One region of the Enterococcus sp. AMC1251 genome, then DNA from elsewhere that is predicted to be linked to it. Evidence: a T-box and tRNA genes for the amino acid it is inferred to sense, from the RefSeq annotation. Region 1 holds a T-box; the other holds one or more tRNA genes.
The links. A T-box is a leader RNA that pairs with one kind of tRNA and senses whether it is charged. The one in region 1 lies ahead of argS (arginine--tRNA ligase), so its partner is inferred to be a tRNA-Arg.

Region 1 (11,902 bases):
TTTCTTGAATGTTTTCTTCTAAAGAAAAATCAGGCATTTCTTGAATCTGTTGAATTTGTTCAGCTGTGAAACCCGATTCAATCGCAGCCTGGTAACTTTCCTCACTCATTGTTCCGGTCGCTTCACTAGATAAACTTGCTCCAATAGCAGCAAAAAGAACAAGCGCCGTACCAACCATATAACAATATTTCTTCATGTTTTTCCAACTCCTAACACTTTTTTCTTTTAATCATAACATAAAATAAATTAATTTTATGCTCGTAAAACTAGTTTATTCTATTTATACTCATTTTGCAATATAGTCATTTTTAGCAAATACGCCTCAATATTATAAAAAAAAATAACCAATGGCTAGATACACTTAAATCATGCCATTGATCATTATCAGTTACAATAAAAATTCAACATTTTTCTATTTAACTATCATTTTCTTTTTCTATATTTCTATATTTATTCATTTTTTGACTAAAAAGTTCCCCATTACTTGGCGGTGTATATGTAATAGCATTCGCTCCAGCTTCAATTGTTTCCGTGATCGATTCATCCGTTGGTCCACCTGTTGCAATAATTGGTAATTCTGAATATTTTTCTCGGAAAAATTTAACTGTTTTAGCTGTATCTTTGCCTGCACTGATATTAATCATCGTGACACCAGCTGCTATTTTTTCGTCAATAGGTGTATGAATAGACGTTACAGTACTGACTACTGGAATATCAACCACTTCACAAACCATTTCGACCGTTTCAACAGGCGTTGGTCCATTTAAAACAACTCCAATCGAGCCCTGCGCTTCTGCAAACAAACTCATATAGGCCGAGCGTTGTCCTTGAGTTAAGCCTCCCCCAACTCCTGAAAAAACAGGAATATCAGCTGCTTCAATGATACTTTTAGTAATTGCAGGATGAGGTGTAAATGGATAAACAGCAATCACTGCATTTGCATCTGTATTTCGTATAATTGCAATATCTGTCGTAAAAATAATTGATTTGATTTTTTTCCCAAAAATTCGGATACCACTCGCTTGTGCAATTACTTTTGGCACTTGAACAATATCCTGTTTTAGAGGTGTTACAATTTCGGGTACCCACTTTTCACTCATTTTATCTACTCCTTTTTTCCTCCATTGATTAATGATCATACTGATTAAGATCATAACTCTCGATCACGTGAACCACCTTATCCGCGTAAGTTGGATCTGTTGCATAGCCAGCATCTTGTAAGGCACGTGCGGCTTCGTTATAATTTTTCGCCAGAAGAACATTTTCGTACAAACGTGGGTTCCATGTTACACCGTTAACAAATAAACGTGTATGATCATCCATCGATTCTTCCCACGTATCATACACTCTAAAATCACCTTGAATAACGATCCATTCTTCATTGATATATTCACGGGTCTCAAGATTAATCTTTTTTTGATCCCCATAAGCCTTGATTCCAAATAAATTATTATACTTTGATGCTAGAGTGCTCTGGCCCCAATTTGATTCTAAAATTCCTTGACCAATAATAATACTTGGTAAAACCCCATAAGAATCCTGCAACTCTTTAGCATGTGGACTGATTCTGTCAATAAACTGTTCTTTTGAAACTTGCTCTTTTTGTTGAGCAGACTCTTCTTGTGTTTTCGAACTGTCTGACAATACATTGATTGAAAAGATAAACGCTACACCCACGATCAACAAACCAGCAAAAAGCGCTGGCAAATTCGTTTTTCTCTTCTTTTTCTTTTTATACCTTGGACTATTCATACATTCCCTACTTTGTTTTGTATTCGTTCCTTTGCTAACTTTTGTTAGTTAGGGACAATGGCTGACTGATTATATCAGTTTTTTTCTAGACAATCAATCAACAGCTGTTGTAGTCGTAGTTTTCGTTTGTATTTCAGACGTGGTCGATGGAACAATTTCGCTTGTTGTTTTTGTCTCTTCACTGCTCATTTTTGTTTTTTCTTTCATTGCTGTATGGCCAAAAAAAACGAAAACCACAGCTCCTAATACTATAATAACGGATAAAATACCTAAAATTTGTTTCAAAAAAAAACTCCCTTACCTACTTATTCACCAACGTAAGTACCCATCAAATTTTCGTTTACCCAATCAAGTAGTTCTACTTTTGATCCTTTTAGCTGAGCTTGTATTGTAGCTGGTAAACGGAAAGTCACAATATCGTCAAATCCCCATTCACCGTAAGAAACTGTTACTTTTAAATCAATAAACGCTTGTTCTTCTTCACTGTTTACTTTTGACGGTATCAGCTCAGCAATTCCAGCTCCTGATTGCAGCCATTTTTTAGCGATTAATGTTTTTAATCGTTTGTATTCAGAAACGGCAATATTTCTTTTTTCCGGAAATAGAATCGTTTGACGTAATATTTTTTGTGTCAGCATCCACTCATAATCAGAAAATAAGTTTTTCACTTTTTGCATTTCTTCGCTCGTTAAATTGATTCGACCTTTTTTCCAATTAACCCAATTTTCTTTAGTGGTTTGGAGATGGTCTGTATAAAAGTGCTCTTCACTTTCAAATTGTTCTATAATTGCATCAATAAGAATATCTATATACATTTGGTGCATGACTCTCGCCTCCTCTATCTATTTTACTGAAAATAGCAAAAAAATGCATCTCTTTGAATCATTTATTTCAGCAATTTTAAGAAATTTTCAGCCTATTTCAGTTAATGATAGGACAATTTAGCACTTCTGTCCAAAATAATCCACCATTTTGAACTTTTCTTGTATAATAGGAATGTACAAATTTAGCGAAATAGAAAACTATTATTTATAAAATATATCAAGGAGGATTATTCATGAACTATTATAACTGGGGCATTGTCGGTCTTGGAGAAATTGCAACTAGTTTTGCTGAAAGTTTTCAACAAGAAAATAGCAAAATTTCAGCAGTTGCTTCTAGAACATTGGCTAAAGCTGAATCATTTGCTAAGGATCATAACATTCCTAAAGCATACGGTTCATTTGAAGAGATGTTAACTGATCAAACGATCGATATTATCTACATTGCTGTCCCTAATCGCCAGCATATCGCCCACATTTTACATGCTCTAACAGCTGGCAAACATGTTCTTTGTGAAAAAGCGATTACGATGAATAGTGAAGAACTAGCACAAGCCGTGAAATTGGCTGAAGAAAAAGGGTTGATATTAGCGGAAGCAATGACTATTTTCAACATGCCTTTATACCAAGAACTACGAAGTCAGATTGATTCTAAGCGTTTTGGCAAATTAAAGATGATTCAAGCGCCTTTTGGCAGTTACAAGGAACCTGATCCAACGAATCGCTTCTTTAATCCTGACTTAGCTGGTGGTGCACTTTTAGACATTGGAACGTATGCCGTATCATTTGCTCGCTGGTTCCTTACCTCTCAACCAAGAGTCATCGCATCCGTCATGCAGCCCTTCTCAACTGGCGTAGATGAACAATCAGCAACTATTCTGCAAAATGATGCACAAGAATTGGCTACAATTTCCTTAAGTTTTCAAGCAAAAATGCCCAAGCAAGGAATCGTTGCTTTTAAAGATGCCTACATTGTGATTGATGATTATCCGCGAGCAGATAAAGCAAAAATCTTCTTTAATGATGGTACTGTAGAAACAATTGTTTCCGGTGATAGTAATCAAGCATTGAACTATGAAATCAGCAATATGATTAAAATGATTGATGGAGAAAAAACAAATCGCTCGCTCTTTTTAACAAAAGATGTTATCGACCTTTTGGATCAAATGCAACAAAATTGGGCGAACTAAAAAAGCTGAGACAAAACATGCTGGTGTTGTGAGCCCTAAAAGTTAGACTTTTTTAGGAGTGGAGAAATCCGCTCTTTTTTATTGTTCAATTTTTTTCTATTACCAACTCCGTTGTCAAACGTTGTCGTTGTTCTCATAAAATGAAAAAAAGGGTTAACTTACTGAGCACTTTGGAAACGATTGTTCTCTCTGTATTTAACTGGACTACATCTAAGTTTTGATTTAATTCTCCGGAAATTATAGTATTCTATATATTTTTCAATAGATTGTTTTAGAGAATCAAAACTAGAAAAAATCTCTCCATGACACATTTCTTGTTTTAAAATACTGAAGAAATTCTCCATAGGAGAATTATCCAAGCAGTTCCCCTTTCGAGACATGCTCTGAAAAATATGATGCTCTTTCAATAAAAGGATCTAAGTAAAGTTTTTTAATGGATAAGGTTCCATTGGTTTGCTGTTCATAATATTTAAACTCTGTGGTATCTGTTGTTAATTTTTGATGGGGAATAGATGTGTAAAAACGGCGATGAATCAAATTTTTAGAGACGGTTCCTACTTTGCCTTTGTATGAACTGTATTTTCTGGACTTTTTAGTATATTTGATACACTTTAATCCTATCTTTTTCATCAAACGTTTAATTTTTTTATGATTAACAATAATTCCTTCTTCTCTATGAATCATATCAATTCGACGGTAACCAATACGTTCCTCATTCGCTTTAAATATTTTCCTGATTTTATCGATCGAACCGTTTTTGCCAGTACATGTATGTTGCTTTAGGAAAGCCAGTAGCTTCCAAAAGAATCGTTAATCTAAATTCTTTTCGGAGGGCGTGGATGATTCTGGATTCTCGTTCTTGAGTCGTTCCGGAATAGGCATCCCTAAAGCTCGGAGCTTTTTTAGGTTTCAGCCCATCAATTCCATGATTATTAAATTTTTTAATCCAGTGGCTGATTAATCCAGCATCTGAAAGATTAAATTTAATTGCCACGTCAAAGATGCCTAAACCACTCTGATAATAGTAGTTTAGTACATCTAACTTGAAATGTGTAGAGTATTCTTATTTGTTTTTTCTTCTTTCTAATCCGTTATATCCAAACTCTTTATACTGTTTTACTCATTTTCTTATATTTGTCTCAGATGTAACGCCAAATTTCTTGGCTAGAAAAGAAGTACCTCCTTCATTAGAAAGGTACGCTTGAACTACTTGGTATTTAAATCCAATATCATATTTTGCCATAGTAAAAACCCTTTAAGTTAGATTTTTGGTCTAACTTAAGGGGTTCACAACATGGTGCGGTTTTTGTCTCAGCTTTTTTACTGATCACATTTCATTCGGTGCATGTAAACCAAGTAAACGTAAATCCTCTTTAATAATCGTTGCCATCGCATAAACTAATGCTAAACGAGATTCTTTTTGCTCATCCTCAGCCAAAATTTTGACATGAGCATAATATTTATTAAATGCTTGAGCAACCTGAATCGCATGTTTGGCAATCACTGAAGGTTCATATTTATCCGCCGCTTGCATTACGACTTCTGGGAATTTTTGCAATAACTTAACCACTTCCCAGCTCTCTTTGTCGTCTAATGCATACTCTTTTGTCTCATCGATAGTGAAATCAGCTTTTCTTAAAATGCTCATAGCGCGTGCATGAGTGTATTGTACATAAGGACCAGTTTCACCTTCAAAACGGACTACTTCTTCTAAAACAAAGTCAAAGTTATTCAAGCGGTCATTTTTTAAGTCGTGGAAAATAACAGAGCCAATCCCAACTTGTCTAGCTACTTCTTCACGATCTGGTAAATCAGGATTTTTCTCCATAATTTGTTTGTTTGCTAACTCGACCGCTTCATTTAACACTTCTTCAAGTAAAACGATTTTCCCTTTACGTGTCGATAGTTTTTTACCCCCTTGTGTGATTAAACCAAACGGTATGTGGTGCATGTCTTTAGACCAGTCAAACCCAAGCTCATTTAAAACAGCTTTCAATTGTTTGAAATGATTGCTTTGCTCATTTCCGACAACATAAACTGATTTCGCAAAATCATAATTACGTTTACGGTAAACAGCGGCGGCTAGATCTCGAGTGATATAAAGCGTTGCGCCATCTGATTTTTTGATCAATGCTGGATTTAAGTCATAAGCAGATAAATCAACGATTTCAGCCCCTTGATTTTCTTGCAACAGGTGTTTTTCTTCAAGCATTGTTACGATCTCGTCCATTTTATCGTTATAGAAAGCTTCTCCATTGTACGAATCAAAAGAAACTTCCAGCATAGAATAAATTTTATCAAATTCTTTTAATGATTCTGTACGAAACCATTGCCATAATTCAGTGGCTTCTGCGTCGCCCTCTTCTAGCTTTTTAAACCACGCGCGAGCTTCTTCTTCTAATTCAGGTTGTGTTTCAGCCTCTTCATGAAACTGTACATACAAACGCAATAATTCAGTGATTGGGGCCGTTTTGACCGCTTGTTCTGAACCCCATTTTTTGTACCCCACAATCAATTTACCAAACTGTGTCCCCCAATCACCCAAATGATTGATGCGGATCGGCGTGTACCCGATTTTTTCAAGGATAAACGCAATAGAATTCCCAATTACCGTTGAACGCAGATGCCCCATTGAAATTGGTTTTGCAATATTAGGCGAAGACATATCGATTGTTACATTGCCTTTATTACCAATTGAGCTATCTCCGTAATGACCTTTTTCTTTGGCAATTTGACTAATCACTGTTTGACTGACCATTTTTTTATTCATGAAAAAGTTTAAGTAAGGTCCAACCACTTCGATTTTTTCAAAATCTATTCCAGCAATTTTTTCCGCTAAATCCGAAGCGATTTGTTGCGGCGCTTTGCGGTAAACTTTAGCTAATGAGAAAGCTGGAAAGGCGACATCTCCGTGATCGACAGATTTTGGATTTTCTAATAATTGTGTAACAGTTTCTAAAGATAGGTCTTCTTTTACCACTTCGTAAATAGCTTTTGCCACGATTTCTTTGTTGTTCATGGATATCCTCCTAATGTTGGGTTTTATTGTTTAATAGGAACTTGCTCGTTGATAATTGTTCAATATCTTTTAGCTTAGTTATTCTTGGTTTTGAGGAATTGGTACTATTGATTGGTTAAACTAAGGCGATTGGTGATCCACTAGTACGGTCACTTCTTTCTCTTCGTTCGCCAAGTACTGTTCATCATCTGCTCTGGCAAAACCAGTCGCAGTCTTTCAATTATTAATTCCTTCATTTTTAGATCTTGATGAGATCGAAACGCTGTATAGTGATTCACTAGTACGGTCACTTCTCTCTCTTCGTTCGCCAAGTACTGTTCATCATCTGCTCTGGCGGAGCCAGTCGCAGTGATTCACAGCAAAAAGTCCCTAGTGTTAAAAAAACACCAGAGACGAGATTTTCCCGCGGTACCACTCTAATTGTTCGTACTTTTAAAAGACAAACCCACTTAATCTATTAACGGTAGATAGCCGTCTGCTTATGCAGATTCTCCAAAGTGCGCTTCCTTCATTTAATTATTTTCGGCTTCCACCTGCCCGAAATCGCTTAGATAATAGGTAATGAAGTACTCTCTTTATCGCTGAATCATTATGAAACTGGGTTCATTATAGCAAATATTTTTCTCTATGCCTAGTCTTGTCTATCGATTTTTTACGTTTAAATCGTCATAAAGGACAGACTAGGATCTGCGTTTAAGTGATAATCTGCCAAATGCCCTTTTTCAGCTGCAACAAATGCCGCAGCACCAATCATTGCCGCATTATCTCCGCAAAGTCTAAGCGGTGGAACAACAAACGATACTCCTGGAAGTTCTTTGACAACTTCACCGCCTAAACGCTCACGCAACCCTTTATTAGCTGCAACACCGCCTGCCATCACTAATTGTTTGACTGGATATTCTTTACAAGCTCGAATCGTTTTATCCACTAGTACATCGATAACACTCGCTTGAAAACTTGCAGCCAAATCTTTCACTATCAATTCTTCATCACGTTGTTCCGCATTATGAACGGTATTAATGAATGCACTTTTCAATCCACTAAAACTAAAATCATAATTATCCTCTTTGATCATGGCTCGTGGAAAATCATACGTATCTTTCCCAAGATGAGCTAGTTCGTCGATTTCTTTGCCGCTTGGATAGGTTAAACCTAAAACTCTTCCGACTTTATCATACGCTTCACCAGCTGCATCATCTCTCGTTTCACCGATAATTTCAAATGAACCTGTTTCTTTCATGTAAACTAATTCCGTGTGACCACCGCTGACTAATAATGCCATCAAAGGAAATTGCAGTGGTTCCACAAAATGAGCTGCATAAATATGTCCCGCCATGTGATTGACTGGGATCAATGGCAAATCATGCGCCCATGCAAATGCTTTGGCAGCCGAGATACCGATTAACAAAGCCCCAACCAAACCAGGTCCGTATGTCACGCCAACGCCACTCAAATCACTTGGTTCTACACCTGCTTCAACTAAAGCATCATCAATACATAACGTGATTTCTTCCACATGATGTCGACTTGCAACTTCTGGTACAACACCACCAAAACGTTGATGACTCTTCACTTGAGAAGCTACGATATTGGATAAAATTTTAGCATCGTCTTCAATCACTGCAACGCTTGTTTCGTCACAACTACTTTCGATAGCCAGTATTAGTTTTCTTTCTTTAGTAAAAAAAGTCATTGCTTCACTTCCTTAATGTTTAAACACATAACAATCCCGTCTTCTTTAGGACGACTGTAATAATTTTCCCGACGATTGATTGAGTTGAATCCTATTTTTTTATATAATTTTTGCGCATTTACATTCGATTCTCGAACTTCTAAAAAAACCTGACAAACGCCTTGCTCGACAAATCGTCGATTCAATTGATCAATCAATTGACTGCCATAACCTTTTTGCTGAAACTCTTTATGAATCACAACATGGCTAATTTCAGCCTCATCTAAAACTAAATGATAGCTAATAAACCCAATCCAGCAGCCTTCTTTGATCAATACAAGATAATCACTCGTTTTTTGTGCTAAGTCCATGTTAAATTGTTCTACTGACCATGGCGAGCCGTGGTCATAGGACTGTTCGCAGATCGACCAAAGTTTTTCAGCAGGTTGTTGTGTCGGCAATTCTTCTTTTGAATAATACATCGCTTCACTCTTCTTTTAAATATAAAATCATTTCTAACGCATCTTCTTTATCCTCTGTATAGTAAGCCGGTTTTATAGTATTGGAGACAAATCCTAGTTTTCGATATACACTTTGCGCATGTTTATTACTGATTCGCACTTCTAAAGTGATTTTCTCAGCGTCATTTATTTTGGCAAACTGTTGCACTTCTCTAATCAAAGAACTGCCGATGCCGCTTCCTTGATTTTGAGTCAAAACAGCTACGTTTGTAATATGAGCATCTTTACCAAAAATGCGACAACCTATGAAACCAATTGTTTTTCCTTCCTTTTGGATAAGTAAATATAAATGTGGCTCAGAAGATTGAAGTTCAACCAAAAAAGCCGTTTTAGTCCAGGGAAGTTCTCCAGCATATACTTCTCTTTCAATTGAAAGTAAATCTTTGATATCATCCAATGTAATGCCACGAACAAAATACTCTTGCCCTGAAATTTCTATCGTTTTCTCGTCATAAGGACGGTTTTTAAAAAAAACACCTAAAATGCTATGGAAAAGATTAAATTTTTTCAACATAATTTTCTACCTCAGATGTATGTTCTTTTAACCAATTTTCTTCTGCTTCTACTCGTTTTAAATAGTTAGGTAAAAAGTGATGGATATCTACTTCGGGCTCAGCTACTCTGCCAAGCTCTGCTAATACTGCGCCGTTTGGTATTTGCCACTTGGAAATGTCACAAATTTCGGCATTAGGCAAAATCAATTCAATCTGTGAGCGAAATTTTTCAACATCTTCTCCGACAAAGTACAAATGATCAAATTCTTTCAACTGCTCCAACCACTCCTCCATCGCAATATGACGATCAGCAATAGTTGTTGTCAAAACACCATCGACATACTTGTAAGCCCCAGTATAGACATTATTTCTTCTTGCATCAAAAACCGGAACGATTGTCCTTTTTATCCTAACGCAATTTGCGGCCAAAGCTTTTAAACTAGACACGCCTACTAATTCTTTTTTTAATGTATAAGCAAGTGTTTTTGCCGTTGTGACACCTATTCTTAAGCCTGTATATGAACCTGGACCTTGAGCCACCACGATGCGGTCAAAATCATTGGGTGTCAATCCAAGATCTTTCACGAGTTGTGTGATTGCCGGCATCAAGGTTAAGCTATGGTTTCTTTTTACAGTAATTGTATATTCTCCTATTATCTTTTTCTCTTCACAAACAGCAACAGTCAATGTCTGATTTGAAGTATCAATCGCTAAAATCCGCACAAAAAATCCCTTTCTTTCATCTTGTAGTTGGTTAATTGTAGCATATTTTTGTTCATTCGTAAAAAAACGAGGCATAAAAACAAAGAGGGACAAAAACGCTCGTTGCGCTTGCCCTAGCTTTGATTACTACTTGATATTTGCCTCTAAATAATCAATCAACGATTTACTGATATTTGTGGCTGTGTCATTTTTTCTAGAATCTTCCACCATAATCATCGCTGAAAATTTATTGTTACTTCGATCCATTGCTAAAAGGAAACTATTTTCTTTTCCAAGAGTGTCTTGTTTTTCCTTGATTTCAGCGGTTCCTGTTTTTGCTGCTAATGAAAAATCCGGATTGTACATATTGTGGACATAACCTGTTTCATCTTCTACGCTACCAAGTAAATCTGTCACGATTGTATTTGCTGCATTCGAGCTGATCACATTTTCTTTTGTCTTTGTTTCCTTGTTCAGCTCGATTTTTGGATACACCAGTTTGCCTTCGTTTTGGAAGACCGTATACATTGCCGCTTGCTGAATAGGTGTCACCAACAACTGACCTTGACCATAACCTGTATCTGCCAGTAAAATTTCTGAGTTGAATGTATCTTCATTGGAAATTTGGGCTGGGTTCATCGGAATCGATAAATCTAATTTCTCACCAAAGATAAATTTTTCTAATCCTTTTCTAAATGTATCTTCTCCCATGCGCAATGTTTGCTGTGCAAAATAGATGTTATCAGAATTTACCAAAGCTGTCCTTAAATTTACAGGACTAGCTTCTTTCACACGTGTCACAAAGTAATCCCCCCAGGAAGCATCTTTTTGCCATTTTAAACCATTAATCGCAATTTCTTCGTCAGGCTTCAAAGTTCCCGCGTCCATGCCAATACCACCTGTGATTGTTTTAAACGTCGAACCTGGTGCGTAGCCTGTCGCAAATCTTGCAGTAAAAGGCAAATTATCATCGTTCGCATATCCATCATACTCTGTTTGGGAAATGCCATTTGCCATCTTATTTGGATCAAATGACGGAGAACTAGCAGCTGCTAACAAATCGCCTTTTTGTGGATCCATGATTACTGCACTACCTGGACGGTTATTAAAAATATTATATGACTGCGATTGCACATTTTTGTCAATCGTCAGTTGAATTTTTTCGCCGTCTTTTTTATCAACTTTTTGCAAGATACTTTTAGCGTTACCCTCTTGATCGGTAATCGTAATATTGCCGCCGTCCTGTCCCCGCAATTGCTTATCATACGCTTGCTCCAGTCCAACTTTCCCGATCACACCATTACTGCTTAGTGTTGGGTCTTTTTCAATATCTTCTGCCGTGATGGTACCAACATACCCAACTAATTGAGCTGCTGATTCTTTTAAAGGATAATAACGAATAATCGTATCTTGAGAAGCCGCTCCCTTTGGCAATGTTGAAATTGGGTCAAAGGAAATTGCTAATGGAACAAATGCATCTGGTTTCACCCACTCTTGTTTGAGCTTTTGTTCGATTTCATTTACGGAAACCTTAAATTGATCACTAAACGCTTTGATATTATCTGTTTTTTCTTGCCCTTCTCCAAGTTTCCCTGGTACAATCCCCACCTGATCAAAGGCTTGATTAACAGCTAAACCTTCCCCATTACGATCGACAATCTCCCCTCTGTTTGCCGCTTCAATACCGATAGAGATTTTATCCTGACCTGACATTTCCGGAAAAATCAAATT
Region 2 (11,902 bases), 1.3 Mb from region 1:
AGCTGTGGGTAGCGGAGAAATTCCAAACGAACTTGGAGATAGCTGGTTCTCTCCGAAATAGCTTTAGGGCTAGCCTCGGAATTAAGAATGATGGAGGTAGAGCACTGTTTGGACTAGGGGCCCATCTCGGGTTACCGAATTCAGATAAACTCCGAATGCCATTCATTTATATCCGGGAGTCAGACTGCGAGTGATAAGATCCGTAGTCGAAAGGGAAACAGCCCAGACCACCAGCTAAGGTCCCAAAATATATGTTAAGTGGAAAAGGATGTGGGGTTGCACAGACAACTAGGATGTTGGCTCAGAAGCAGCCACCATTTAAAGAGTGCGTAATAGCTCACTAGTCGAGTGACCCTGCGCCGAAAATGTACCGGGGCTAAACATATTACCGAAGCTGTGGATTACACCTCTGGTGTAATGGTAGGAGAGCGTTCTAAGGGCGTTGAAGGTCGATCGTGAGGACGGCTGGAGCGCTTAGAAGTGAGAATGCCGGTATGAGTAGCGAAAGACGGGTGAGAATCCCGTCCACCGTATGACTAAGGTTTCCTGGGGAAGGCTCGTCCGCCCAGGGTTAGTCGGGACCTAAGCCGAGGCCGAAAGGCGTAGGCGATGGACAACAGGTTGATATTCCTGTACCAGTTGTTTTTGTTTGAGCAATGGAGGGACGCAGGAGGCTAAGGAATGCATGCGACTGGAAGTGCATGTCCAAGCAGTAAGTCTTGAGTAGAGTCAAATGCTTTACTCTGTACGGACAAGCTGTGATGGGGAGGGAAATAATAGTACCGAAGTTCCTGATGTCACACTGTCAAGAAAAGCTTCTAGTGAGAAAACAACTGCCCGTACCGTAAACCGACACAGGTAGTCGAGGAGAGTATCCTAAGGTGAGCGAGCGAACTCTCGTTAAGGAACTCGGCAAAATGACCCCGTAACTTCGGGAGAAGGGGTGCTGACTTCGGTCAGCCGCAGTGAATAGGCCCAAGCGACTGTTTATCAAAAACACAGGTCTCTGCAAAATCGAAAGATGAAGTATAGGGGCTGACGCCTGCCCGGTGCTGGAAGGTTAAGAGGATGGGTTAGCTTCGGCGAAGCTCAGAATTGAAGCCCCAGTAAACGGCGGCCGTAACTATAACGGTCCTAAGGTAGCGAAATTCCTTGTCGGGTAAGTTCCGACCCGCACGAAAGGCGTAACGATTTGGGCACTGTCTCAACGAGAGACTCGGTGAAATTTTAGTACCTGTGAAGATGCAGGTTACCCGCGACAGGACGGAAAGACCCCATGGAGCTTTACTGTAGCTTGATATTGAGTGTTTGTACCACATGTACAGGATAGGTAGGAGCCGATGAACCCGGAACGCTAGTTTCGGTGGAGGCGCTGGTGGGATACTACCCTTGTGTTATGAACCCTCTAACCCGCACCACTTATCGTGGTGGGAGACAGTGTCAGGTGGGCAGTTTGACTGGGGCGGTCGCCTCCTAAAGAGTAACGGAGGCGCCCAAAGGTTCCCTCAGAATGGTTGGAAATCATTCGCAGAGTGTAAAGGCAGAAGGGAGCTTGACTGCGAGACTTACAAGTCGAGCAGGGACGAAAGTCGGGCTTAGTGATCCGGTGGTTCCGCATGGAAGGGCCATCGCTCAACGGATAAAAGCTACCCTGGGGATAACAGGCTTATCTCCCCCAAGAGTCCACATCGACGGGGAGGTTTGGCACCTCGATGTCGGCTCGTCGCATCCTGGGGCTGTAGTCGGTCCCAAGGGTTGGGCTGTTCGCCCATTAAAGCGGCACGCGAGCTGGGTTCAGAACGTCGTGAGACAGTTCGGTCCCTATCCGTCGCGGGCGTTGGAAATTTGAGAGGAGCTGTCCTTAGTACGAGAGGACCGGGATGGACTTACCGCTGGTGTACCAGTTGTTCTGCCAAGGGCATTGCTGGGTAGCTATGTAGGGAAGGGATAAACGCTGAAAGCATCTAAGTGTGAAGCCCACCTCAAGATGAGATTTCCCATTTCTTTAAGAAAGTAAGACCCCTGAGAGATGATCAGGTAGATAGGTTGGAAGTGGAAGTGCAGTGATGTACGGAGCGGACCAATACTAATCGGTCGAGGACTTAACCAAAGAAACGAAATAAAAAAGTATTTCGGGCTGTTTGATTACTACTTCAATCCAGTTTTGAGTGAATAAAAAGCACTCAATTAAATAGCAACAACACCCAGTGTGGTGGCGATAGCGAGAAGGATACACCTGTTCCCATGCCGAACACAGAAGTTAAGCTTCTTAGCGCCGATTGTAGTGAAGGGTTTCCCTTTGTGAGAGTAGGACGTCGCCACGCTAAAGTGTTGTCTTGGAGGTTTAGCTCAGCTGGGAGAGCACCTGCCTTACAAGCAGGGGGTCGGCGGTTCGATCCCGTCAACCTCCATTTTTTGAGCCGTTAGCTCAGTTGGTAGAGCATCTGACTTTTAATCAGAGGGTCGCAGGTTCGAGCCCTGCACGGCTCATAGAAATATTTTGCGGGTGTGGCGGAATTGGCAGACGCACTAGATTTAGGATCTAGCGCCTTACGGCGTGGGGGTTCAAGTCCCTTCACCCGCATCTTTAGTCTCGTTTTATTACTAGGCGATTATAACGCCGGCTTAGCTCAGTTGGTAGAGCATCTGATTTGTAATCAGAGGGTCGAGGGTTCAAATCCTTTAGCCGGCATCCAAACTGCGGAAATAGCTCAGTGGTAGAGCACCACCTTGCCAAGGTGGGGGTCGCGGGTTCGAACCCCGTTTTCCGCTTAGCCTTTTCAAAACGCCGGGGTGGCGGAACTGGCAGACGCACAGGACTTAAAATCCTGCGGTGAGTGATCACCGTACCGGTTCGATTCCGGTCCTCGGCATTGCTTTGAAACACTATGAATGGCAATTGTGAAATTGACAGAATAGGGGTTGAAAAGTATAAAGCACCCATAGCTCAACTGGATAGAGTGCTTGACTACGAATCAAGAGGTTAGGGGTTCGACTCCCTTTGGGTGCATAGTTGAAATGTTTGACTGCGATTTAGAAGGTAGTGAGTATTAGTTCCTTTTAAGCGTTTAGTCTTTTTTTTATTATTTAGCTACGGGAAGTAGCTCAGCTTGGTAGAGCACTTGGTTTGGGACCAAGGGGTCGCAGGTTCGAATCCTGTCTTCCCGATTTAAAGAACAGAGTGATTACTCTGTTCTTTTTTGTTCATTTGAATAATTAGCTAGTTCAATGTATTTACCTTTTCTTATCAATTCGGGCATTCTTCTTTATTAAACACTTGAAATTATGTATAATTAAGGTCAGTATTAGTCAAGGGAAAAGGATGAGTGTGATGAGTAATCAAAATACTTCGGATTTAATAGAGGCATATTTAAAAAAAATTCTTGAAGAAAGCAGTAAAATTGAGATTCGTAGAGCCGAGATGGCTCACTTATTCAATTGTGTTCCCTCCCAGATTAATTATGTTATCAATACACGCTTTACGATTCAACGAGGCTATTCTGTTGAAAGTAAACGTGGTGGTGGTGGATATATTAGGATCGCTAAAGTACAAATTTCTGATAGTGATCAACTACTAAAGCAAATAGCCCAATTTACTGGGAGTGAACTTTCGGAAAAAGATGCACTAATTTTTGTGCAAAAGTTGTATGAAGAAGAAGTTATTACCAAAAGAGAAGGAAATCTGATGTTGTCTGTTCTTGGAAAAACAGTTTTAGGCAAAGCGGGCTCAAATGAAGATTATTTACGTGCTCAATTAATGCATTCATTTTTAGAACGTTTGAGTTACGAGGAGGAATGATAGTATGGACGAATTATTTACAGAAAGTGCCAAGGCGGTATTAGCTATTGCACAAGAAGAAGCAAAATATTTTAGACATCAATCTGTGGGGTCTGAACATTTATTATTAGCACTAGTCTTAGAACCGAATGGAATTGCAGGGAAATCATTGCGTCAGTTGGACGTTGATAAAAATGATATTCGTGAAGAAATAGAGCACGTAACTGGCTATGGAACCGTTAAAGGATATCCTAAAGGTGCCTATTTACCTTATTCTCCTCGTGCAAAACAAATTTTTGCTTATGCAGGCGATGAAGCGAAACGTTTAGGCGCGCCAAATATTGGAACAGAACATATCCTACTTGGTTTATTAAGAGATGAAGATATATTGGCTGCACGTATTTTATTAAATTTAGGGTTAAGTTTGTCTAAGATGCGTCAGTTATTGATGAAGAAAATAGGCATTACTGATCCACAAATGAGTGGGAATGTAGGGCGTCGTCGTAATAATCAAGCTCAAAAAGCTGCGCCAAAAGGAACACCAACCTTGGATTCATTAGCGCGTGATTTAACAAAATTAGCGCGTGAAAATGATTTAGATCCTGTAGTCGGGCGTTCGCAAGAGGTTAGACGATTAATCCAAATTCTAAGTCGTCGTACGAAGAACAATCCTGTTTTAGTTGGTGAACCTGGTGTTGGTAAGACTGCCATTGCTGAAGGACTAGCTCAAAAAATTGTGAACGCTGAAGTTCCTGAGGATATGTTGGAAAAACGCTTAATGATGTTGGATATGGGTGCCTTAGTTGCCGGTACCAAGTATCGCGGTGAATTTGAAGATCGACTAAAAAAAGTAATCGATGAAATTTATCAAGATGGCGAAGTGATTTTATTTATTGATGAATTGCATACCTTAATTGGTGCAGGTGGTGCTGAAGGTGCGATCGATGCATCGAATATTTTAAAACCAGCCCTTGCAAGAGGAGAATTGCAAACGATCGGTGCAACAACACTAGATGAATACCAAAAATATATCGAAAAAGATTCAGCATTAGAACGTCGTTTTGCTCGTGTGCAAGTCGATGAGCCAACGCCGGAAGAAGCAGAAGAAATTCTAAAGGGTTTACGCTCTCGTTATGAAGAACATCACGGTGTGGAAATCACAGATGATGCGCTACATGCGGCAGTTCAATTATCTGTACGATACATTAATTCTCGCCAATTACCAGACAAAGCAATCGATCTGATGGATGAGTCTTCGGCTAAAGTTCGTTTAGATTTGGCAGATGAACCCTCTGAAATCAATAATTTACGCGTGGAAATCGCTCGTTTAGTTCAAGAAAAAGAAGAAGCGATTCAATCACAGTCTTTTGAAAGTGCAGCAAGACTACGCCAAAAAGAAAAAAAACTAGCACGTAAATTAGAAAACATTCTATTATTAGAACAAAAAGAAGCTTCCGGCTATGCGAATCAAGTGACGGAGCAAGATGTTGCGAATGTTGTCTCACAATGGACTGGCGTGCCGTTACAACAGTTAGAGAAAAAGGAAAGTGAACGTTTGCTTGAATTAGAAAGTATTCTACATCATCGCGTAGTTGGTCAAGAGGAAGCTGTTCAAGCCGTGTCACGTGCGATTCGTAGAGCTCGTAGCGGGTTAAAAGATCCAGATAGACCCATTGGATCATTCATGTTCTTAGGCCCAACAGGTGTAGGTAAAACAGAGCTTGCAAAAGCATTAGCTGAAACAATGTTTGGTAGTGAGGACGCCCTTGTTCGTGTGGATATGTCTGAATTTATGGAAAAATATAGCACGAGCCGTTTGATTGGTTCTCCTCCAGGATATGTGGGTTATGAAGAAGGCGGACAGTTAACTGAAAAAATCCGTCAAAAACCATATTCTGTCATTTTATTGGATGAAGTAGAAAAAGCTCATCCAGATGTCTTCAATATTCTGTTACAAGTACTGGATGATGGTCATTTAACTGATTCTAAAGGGCGTAAAGTGGACTTTAGAAATACAATTTTGATCATGACGTCAAATATTGGGGCAACAGCGATTCGTGAAGAAAAAAATGTCGGTTTTAATGTAAAAGATCTGACAAAAGACTACGATGCGATGCAAAAACGAATCATGGAAGAATTGAAAAAAGCATTCCGTCCAGAATTCTTGAACCGTGTGGATGAAACAGTTGTCTTCCGTTCATTGGATCAAGAAGAAATCCACGAAATCGTGAAAATCATGAGCAAATCTATCGTTAAGCGTTTGAGAGCGCAAGATGTCAATGTGAAGATCACAGCAGCAGCCATTGAAGTGATTGGAAAAGTTGGGTTTGATCCAGAGTATGGTGCACGACCAATTCGTCGAGCATTACAAAAAGAGGTCGAGGATCGTTTAAGCGAGGCATTACTTTCTGGTCAAATCCATCTGGGTGATAAAGTAACGATCGGTGCAAGTAAAGGCAAAATAACGTTGACTGTTAAGTCGCCTAAACCTGAACAAGTATTACAAACAATTTAATCAAAAAAATCAATAATTCGCTGTGCAAAACGAATCTGTTTTGTACAGCTTTTTTACTTTAGTAAAACTAGAATAAAGTTATTTATTTTGTGAAAAATGAACGTTAAAATATAGAGAGACTATTGGAAAGTTTGTGAACCTATGCTACTATAAAACAGTTGTTAGAAGACTATAGAAAAAGCTACAAGATATATTAATTATTCGAGGACTGAACAGCCTGCTCAGCTTTCAAAGGAGGATATAAAATGATTGAACTTATTGCGACTGCTGAGTCGATTGAACAAGCAGAGGCATTGTTAGCAGTAGGAGTAGACACATTATACATTGGAGAAGAGATGTTTGGATTACGTTTGCCGACGTCATTTTCTCGTGAAGAACAGCGAACTATTACCGAAAAAGCGCACGAGGTCGATAAAAAAGTAACGATTGCATTGAATGGTATCATGCATCCTGAAAAAATGAAAAAGGTTCCGGAATATTTGGCTTTTTTACAAGAAATTCAAGTAGATCAAGTAACAGTTGGTGATCCAGGAGTTGTATTTGTAATGCAACGTGATGGAATCGATATTCCCTATATTTACGATGGCGAAACCTTAGTGACTAGCTCTCGCCAAATCAATTTTTGGGCCAAACGTGGAGCAACGGGTGCAGTATTGGCGCGTGAAGTTCCTTTTGAAGAAATGAAAGCGATGAAGGAAAACTTGATGGTTCCAGCTGAAGTTCTTGTGTATGGCGCCACATGCATTCATCAATCAAAGCGCCCTTTGCTGCAAAACTACTATAATTTCACTAAAAATGATGAGTCAGCAGGCAAAGAGCGTGGTTTGTTTATATCAGAACCTAAAAAAGAAGAGACACACTATTCGATTTATGAAGACAGCCACGGCACGCATATTTTTGCGGATAATGATGTAAATTTAATTGGTGAACTGGACAAACTTCATGAGCATAATTACACAAAGTGGAAACTAGATGGGATCTATGCGCCAGGTGAAAATTTTGTAAAAGTAGCCAAACAATTTGTAGATGCAAAAGAAAAAATCAAAACAGGTCTTTGGTCGAGTGAGCAGGCACAAAAAGCAATTGATCAAATCGAAGCTTTACATCCAGAAAACCGTGGTTTAGATATCGGATTCTTTGATTTAGATCCAGACGAGATAAAATAAGGAGAAAAAACACATGACAAACGAACGAACATTGAAGCGTCCTGAGGTCTTAGCACCAGCAGGGACGCTAGAAAAACTAAAAACAGCCATTCATTATGGAGCAGATGCGGTATACATTGGCGGAAATGCTTATGGTTTGCGCAGTCGTGCAGGGAATTTCACAAAAGAAGATATGATCGAAGGTGTAGCATTTGCTAACGAACATGGGGCAAAAGTATACGTGGCAGCAAATATGGTCACGCATGAAGGGAATCAAGAAGGAGCAGGAGACTTTTTTAGGGAAATTCGTGATATTGGTATTTCAGCCGTAATCGTTTCTGATCCAGCCTTGATTGAAATTTGTGCAGCAGAAGCACCTGGCTTGCCGATCCATTTATCTACACAAGCTTCAGCGACCAATTATGAAACATTAGAGTTTTGGAAAAACGAAGGATTAGAACGTGTTGTTTTAGCGCGGGAAGTATCGATGGATGAAGTAGCAGAAATCCGTAAAAATACGGATGTTGAGATCGAAGCGTTTATTCATGGTGCAATGTGTATTTCTTATTCAGGTAGATGTACGTTGTCGAATCATATGTCGATGCGTGACGCTAATCGCGGAGGTTGTTCACAATCTTGCCGTTGGAAATATGAGCTTTATGATATGCCTTTTGGCGCTGAACGTACAAGCTTAACAGACAAAGGTGAAGTTGAAGAAGAGTTTTCAATGAGTGCGGTTGATATGGCGATGATCCAGCATATTCCTGAATTGATCCAAAATGGTGTCGATAGTTTTAAAATCGAGGGACGAATGAAATCAATTCACTACGTTTCAACTGTGGCGAATGTGTATAAAAAAGCTGTTGATACGTATATGGAAGATCCTGAAAATTATGAATGCAAACAAGAATGGATCGATGAACTCTGGAAAGTGGCACAAAGAGAACTTTCAACGGGTTTTTACTATCATGTGCCGACCGACGAAGAACAATTATTCGGAGAACGCCGCAAGATCCCTCAATATAAATTTATCGGGGAAGTGATGGCATATGATTCTAAAACAAAAGTCGCAACAATTCGTCAAAGAAATCATTTTAGTGTAGGCGATGAAATTGAATTTTATGGTCCTGGGTTCAATCACTTCCATCAAACAGTAGAAGTTATGTATAATGAAGAAGGCGAGTCAATCGATCGAGCACCAAATCCAATGATGATTTTAACAATGCCGGTAGAAGAACCAGTAGCGGTTGGGGATATGATTCGTAAGAAGAAATAAGTAATATGAATGAGGGATTGGCTGTCGTAGCTTATCCCTTTCATAGCAAAGTAAAGTTCATAAAATAAGGAGGATAAATAACAATGTCAAAACAATATGATTACATCGTAATCGGCGGAGGCAGCGGTGGAATTGCTTCTGCTAATCGTGCAGGTATGCATGGAGCTAAGGTTTTATTGATTGAAGCTGCAGATATTGGTGGAACGTGTGTCAATGTTGGCTGTGTACCAAAAAAAGTGATGTGGCAAGCAAGTTCAATGATGGAAATGATGAAACGAGACACAGAAGGATATGGATTTGATGTAGATGTAAAAGCATTTAGCTTCAAGAAACTCGTTCAAAATCGTGAAGCATACATTGATAACTTACACGCAGCGTATCATCGTGGATTAGATAGTAACAAAGTAGACGTTTTATCTGAATATGCAACGTTTGTTGATGATCATACAATCGAAGCAGGTGGAGAAATGTATACAGCACCTCATATTTTGATTGCGACTGGTGGACGTCCTAAAAAGTTGGGTATTCCTGGTGAAGAATATGCGATAGATTCTAATGGCTTTTTTGCTTTAGATGAATTGCCGAAGCGCGTTGTATTTGTTGGTGCAGGTTATATAGCCGCTGAACTTGCTGGAACAATCCACGGATTAGGCGCTGAAACGCATTGGGCATTTAGAAAAGAACGCCCATTACGAGAATTTGATGAAATGCTTTCTGAAAAAGTGGTTGAGCATTATAGTGAAGATGGTATGCATATTTATCCTCATTCAACGCCTCGTTCGATTGAGAAGTTTGATTCTGGAGAATTGATGATTACTTTTGAAAATGGAACTAAGATCACAGCGGACAGTATTGTTTTTGGAACTGGCCGTCAACCGAATACAGATACTTTAGGGTTAGAGAATACTCATATTGAGCTAACAGAAAAAGGCTACGTAAAAGTCGACAAATTTCAAAATACAACGCAATCTGGCGTATATGCTGTTGGGGATGTAATTGGTAAAATTGATTTAACACCTGTTGCGATTGCAGCAGGAAGAAGGCTTTCGGAACGTTTATTCAATGGGCAAGAAAATGAATATTTAGACTATGAAACGATTCCGACTGTTGTCTTTACTCACCCACCGATTGCGACAGTTGGTTTGACTGAAATAGAAGCAGAAGAAAAATATGGTGATGAGAATATCAAAGTCTACCAATCAACGTTTACTCCAATGTATTTTGCATTAGGAGAGTATCGTCAAAAATGCGACATGAAATTAGTGTGTGTTGGTGAAGAGGAAAAAATTGTTGGACTACATGGTATTGGTCTTGGCGTAGATGAGATGCTGCAAGGTTTTGCAGTCGCTATTAAGATGGGAGCTACGAAAAAAGATTTTGATAATACAGTCGCCATTCATCCAACCGGTTCAGAAGAATTTGTGACGATGAGATAAAAAATTAGGATGAGATGAACTTTTTTTAGTTTGTCTTATCCTTCATAGTTAAGTATTTCAGTAACCTTTATCTATACAGACAAATAATATTAGGGGTAATAGTTCGGTATGAATTTTATAAGTAGCTATATTAATAAAGTAGGTAAAAATTTTTTTTTCTTAGTACAACAGCTATGGTTTTTATGATAGTAGGTTTAGTTATAATTTCTATTTTTAATGGATTTAAACTGCCTCATATCACAGTAGAAGATATACTAGTTTCTCTTTTATTGGTATTCGCAGTACCAACTATAGTTTTGGGAATAGCAATGGTTTTGCCGCTTGTAAAAACATGTTATCAAATCAATAAGTACCTTCGTGAGAGTTCCAAGGAACAGCAGCAGGAATTACATAGATTACTAAAAAGTGAGTGCTCTGATAAAGAGGCGATGTGGCATCTTCAAGCGCGATGTAGTGAACAATTTATGATTTTTTTACCAGATATCGTTATAAAAAGAGACGAATTGGCATCTTGTAAACGGTTTGGCACAAAGAAATATTGGAGAGGAGGAACATATTATCGGGTAAAATTTATGTTGAAGAATGGAAAAAAGAAAGTAATCGACTATCCGACAACAGTGAGTGCAGATATAACGCTCAGGTGGTGGAAACGAAAATAAAAAGTCATATAGGTGCAAGCAATGAGTAGGTAACTAACTACATCTATTTGCTTCTAGCCAATTAGATTAAAAACCACACAATACGCACCTGTTATAAGTATTGAATGGTTTTAGAAATTTCAAGAATAGGCTTTTTTTTTGTTTTTAATTTGTTCGCGCAAGAATCGCTTGTGTGATTGTTAATAATTCATTTTTAGCATCAATGGATGTTTCAGGCAACTTATTAATGCTTTTTAATGCTCGTTGTGTATATTTTTCTGCGAGTTTCTGAGCTTTAACAACACCGCCAAATGAATGAACAAGTTCAAAGATTTTGTTGGTCTCAGTATCAGTCAACGTTTCACCTTTTTCAAGGTAAGGAAGTAACGTTTCACGACCTTCCTCTAAAGCATATAAAAGTGGTAGCGAATAGATCCCTTGACGGACATCTTCTAGTACGGGTTTACCAATTTGTTCAGGACTTTGTGTATAGTCTAAAATATCATCAATAATTTGAAAAGCAAGTCCAATATTTTCTCCGATTTTCCCGCATTTTTTAGCAAATCGTTCAGTTGACCCACTTTCATAAGCGCCGACAAAGCAACTTAATGAAAACAGTTCAGCTGTTTTACCAGAAATATTTTCGAGATATTGATCAATTGTCATATCAAGATTATAACGGTTATCCATTTGTCCCAACTCACCGCTCAATATTTTTTCCATACTTCTAGAATTTAGTTGGATACTGTTTAAAGAAGAGGAATAGTCTGCTAAAAGTTTAAAACAACTCACAAACAAATAATCACCAGCATAAACTGCTGTGCTATTACCAAACTGAGAACGAATCGTTGGTAAACTACGTCTGATGTCCGCGTTATCTACGATATCGTCATGAATCAAGGTAGCAGTGTGCAATAATTCAATAGCAGCAGCTAAAGCAACTGCTTTTTTAGGATCCCTACCTTCTCCAAATTGTGAAAATAGAAGCTGGTAAGCGGGTCTCAATAACTTGCCTCCAGAATGGATCATAGATAGTATAGCATTTTCAACCTCTTTATTTTTTAAGGTAACACTATTTTCCATTAGTTTTAGTGTACTGTTTAAATCCTTTGCT

Region 2: it has a tRNA-Arg gene. The T-box ahead of argS (arginine--tRNA ligase) is inferred to sense a tRNA for this amino acid. The anticodon was not compared.

The regions. Positions count from the first base shown of each region.
Region 1 is NZ_CM177098.1:2,163,227-2,175,128, forward strand. Features, by position in the region: gene AC4BBR_RS10225 (NlpC/P60 family protein) at 1-196, opposite strand, end outside; gene AC4BBR_RS10230 (hydrolase) at 417-1,100, opposite strand; gene AC4BBR_RS10235 (glycoside hydrolase family 73 protein) at 1,129-1,752, opposite strand; gene AC4BBR_RS10240 (hypothetical protein) at 1,846-2,037, opposite strand; gene AC4BBR_RS10245 (hypothetical protein) at 2,058-2,576, opposite strand; gene AC4BBR_RS10250 (Gfo/Idh/MocA family protein) at 2,810-3,763, shown strand; partial or broken gene AC4BBR_RS10255 (IS3 family transposase) at 3,922-4,170, opposite strand; partial or broken gene AC4BBR_RS10260 (IS3 family transposase) at 4,226-4,555, opposite strand; gene AC4BBR_RS10265 (helix-turn-helix domain-containing protein) at 4,503-4,757, opposite strand; gene AC4BBR_RS10270 (hypothetical protein) at 4,884-5,006, opposite strand; gene argS (arginine--tRNA ligase) at 5,091-6,782, opposite strand; T-box leader at 7,168-7,373, opposite strand; gene tsaD (tRNA (adenosine(37)-N6)-threonylcarbamoyltransferase complex transferase subunit TsaD) at 7,441-8,475, opposite strand; gene rimI (ribosomal protein S18-alanine N-acetyltransferase) at 8,472-8,936, opposite strand; gene rimI (ribosomal protein S18-alanine N-acetyltransferase) at 8,941-9,489, opposite strand; gene tsaB (tRNA (adenosine(37)-N6)-threonylcarbamoyltransferase complex dimerization subunit type 1 TsaB) at 9,473-10,192, opposite strand; gene pbp4 (penicillin-binding protein PBP4(5)) at 10,319-11,902, opposite strand, start outside.
Region 2 is NZ_CM177098.1:3,422,470-3,434,371, reverse strand. Features, by position in the region: rRNA gene AC4BBR_RS16260 (23S ribosomal RNA) at 1-2,110, shown strand, start outside; rRNA gene rrf (5S ribosomal RNA) at 2,209-2,324, shown strand; tRNA gene AC4BBR_RS16250 (tRNA-Val) at 2,339-2,411, shown strand; tRNA gene AC4BBR_RS16245 (tRNA-Lys) at 2,418-2,490, shown strand; tRNA gene AC4BBR_RS16240 (tRNA-Leu) at 2,503-2,584, shown strand; tRNA gene AC4BBR_RS16235 (tRNA-Thr) at 2,620-2,692, shown strand; tRNA gene AC4BBR_RS16230 (tRNA-Gly) at 2,701-2,772, shown strand; tRNA gene AC4BBR_RS16225 (tRNA-Leu) at 2,788-2,873, shown strand; tRNA gene AC4BBR_RS16220 (tRNA-Arg) at 2,937-3,010, shown strand; tRNA gene AC4BBR_RS16215 (tRNA-Pro) at 3,095-3,168, shown strand; gene AC4BBR_RS16210 (CtsR family transcriptional regulator) at 3,332-3,799, shown strand; gene AC4BBR_RS16205 (ATP-dependent Clp protease ATP-binding subunit) at 3,804-6,293, shown strand; gene AC4BBR_RS16200 (peptidase U32 family protein) at 6,539-7,459, shown strand; gene AC4BBR_RS16195 (peptidase U32 family protein) at 7,473-8,714, shown strand; gene gor (glutathione-disulfide reductase) at 8,798-10,150, shown strand; gene AC4BBR_RS16185 (hypothetical protein) at 10,333-10,809, shown strand; gene AC4BBR_RS16180 (polyprenyl synthetase family protein) at 10,954-11,902, opposite strand, start outside.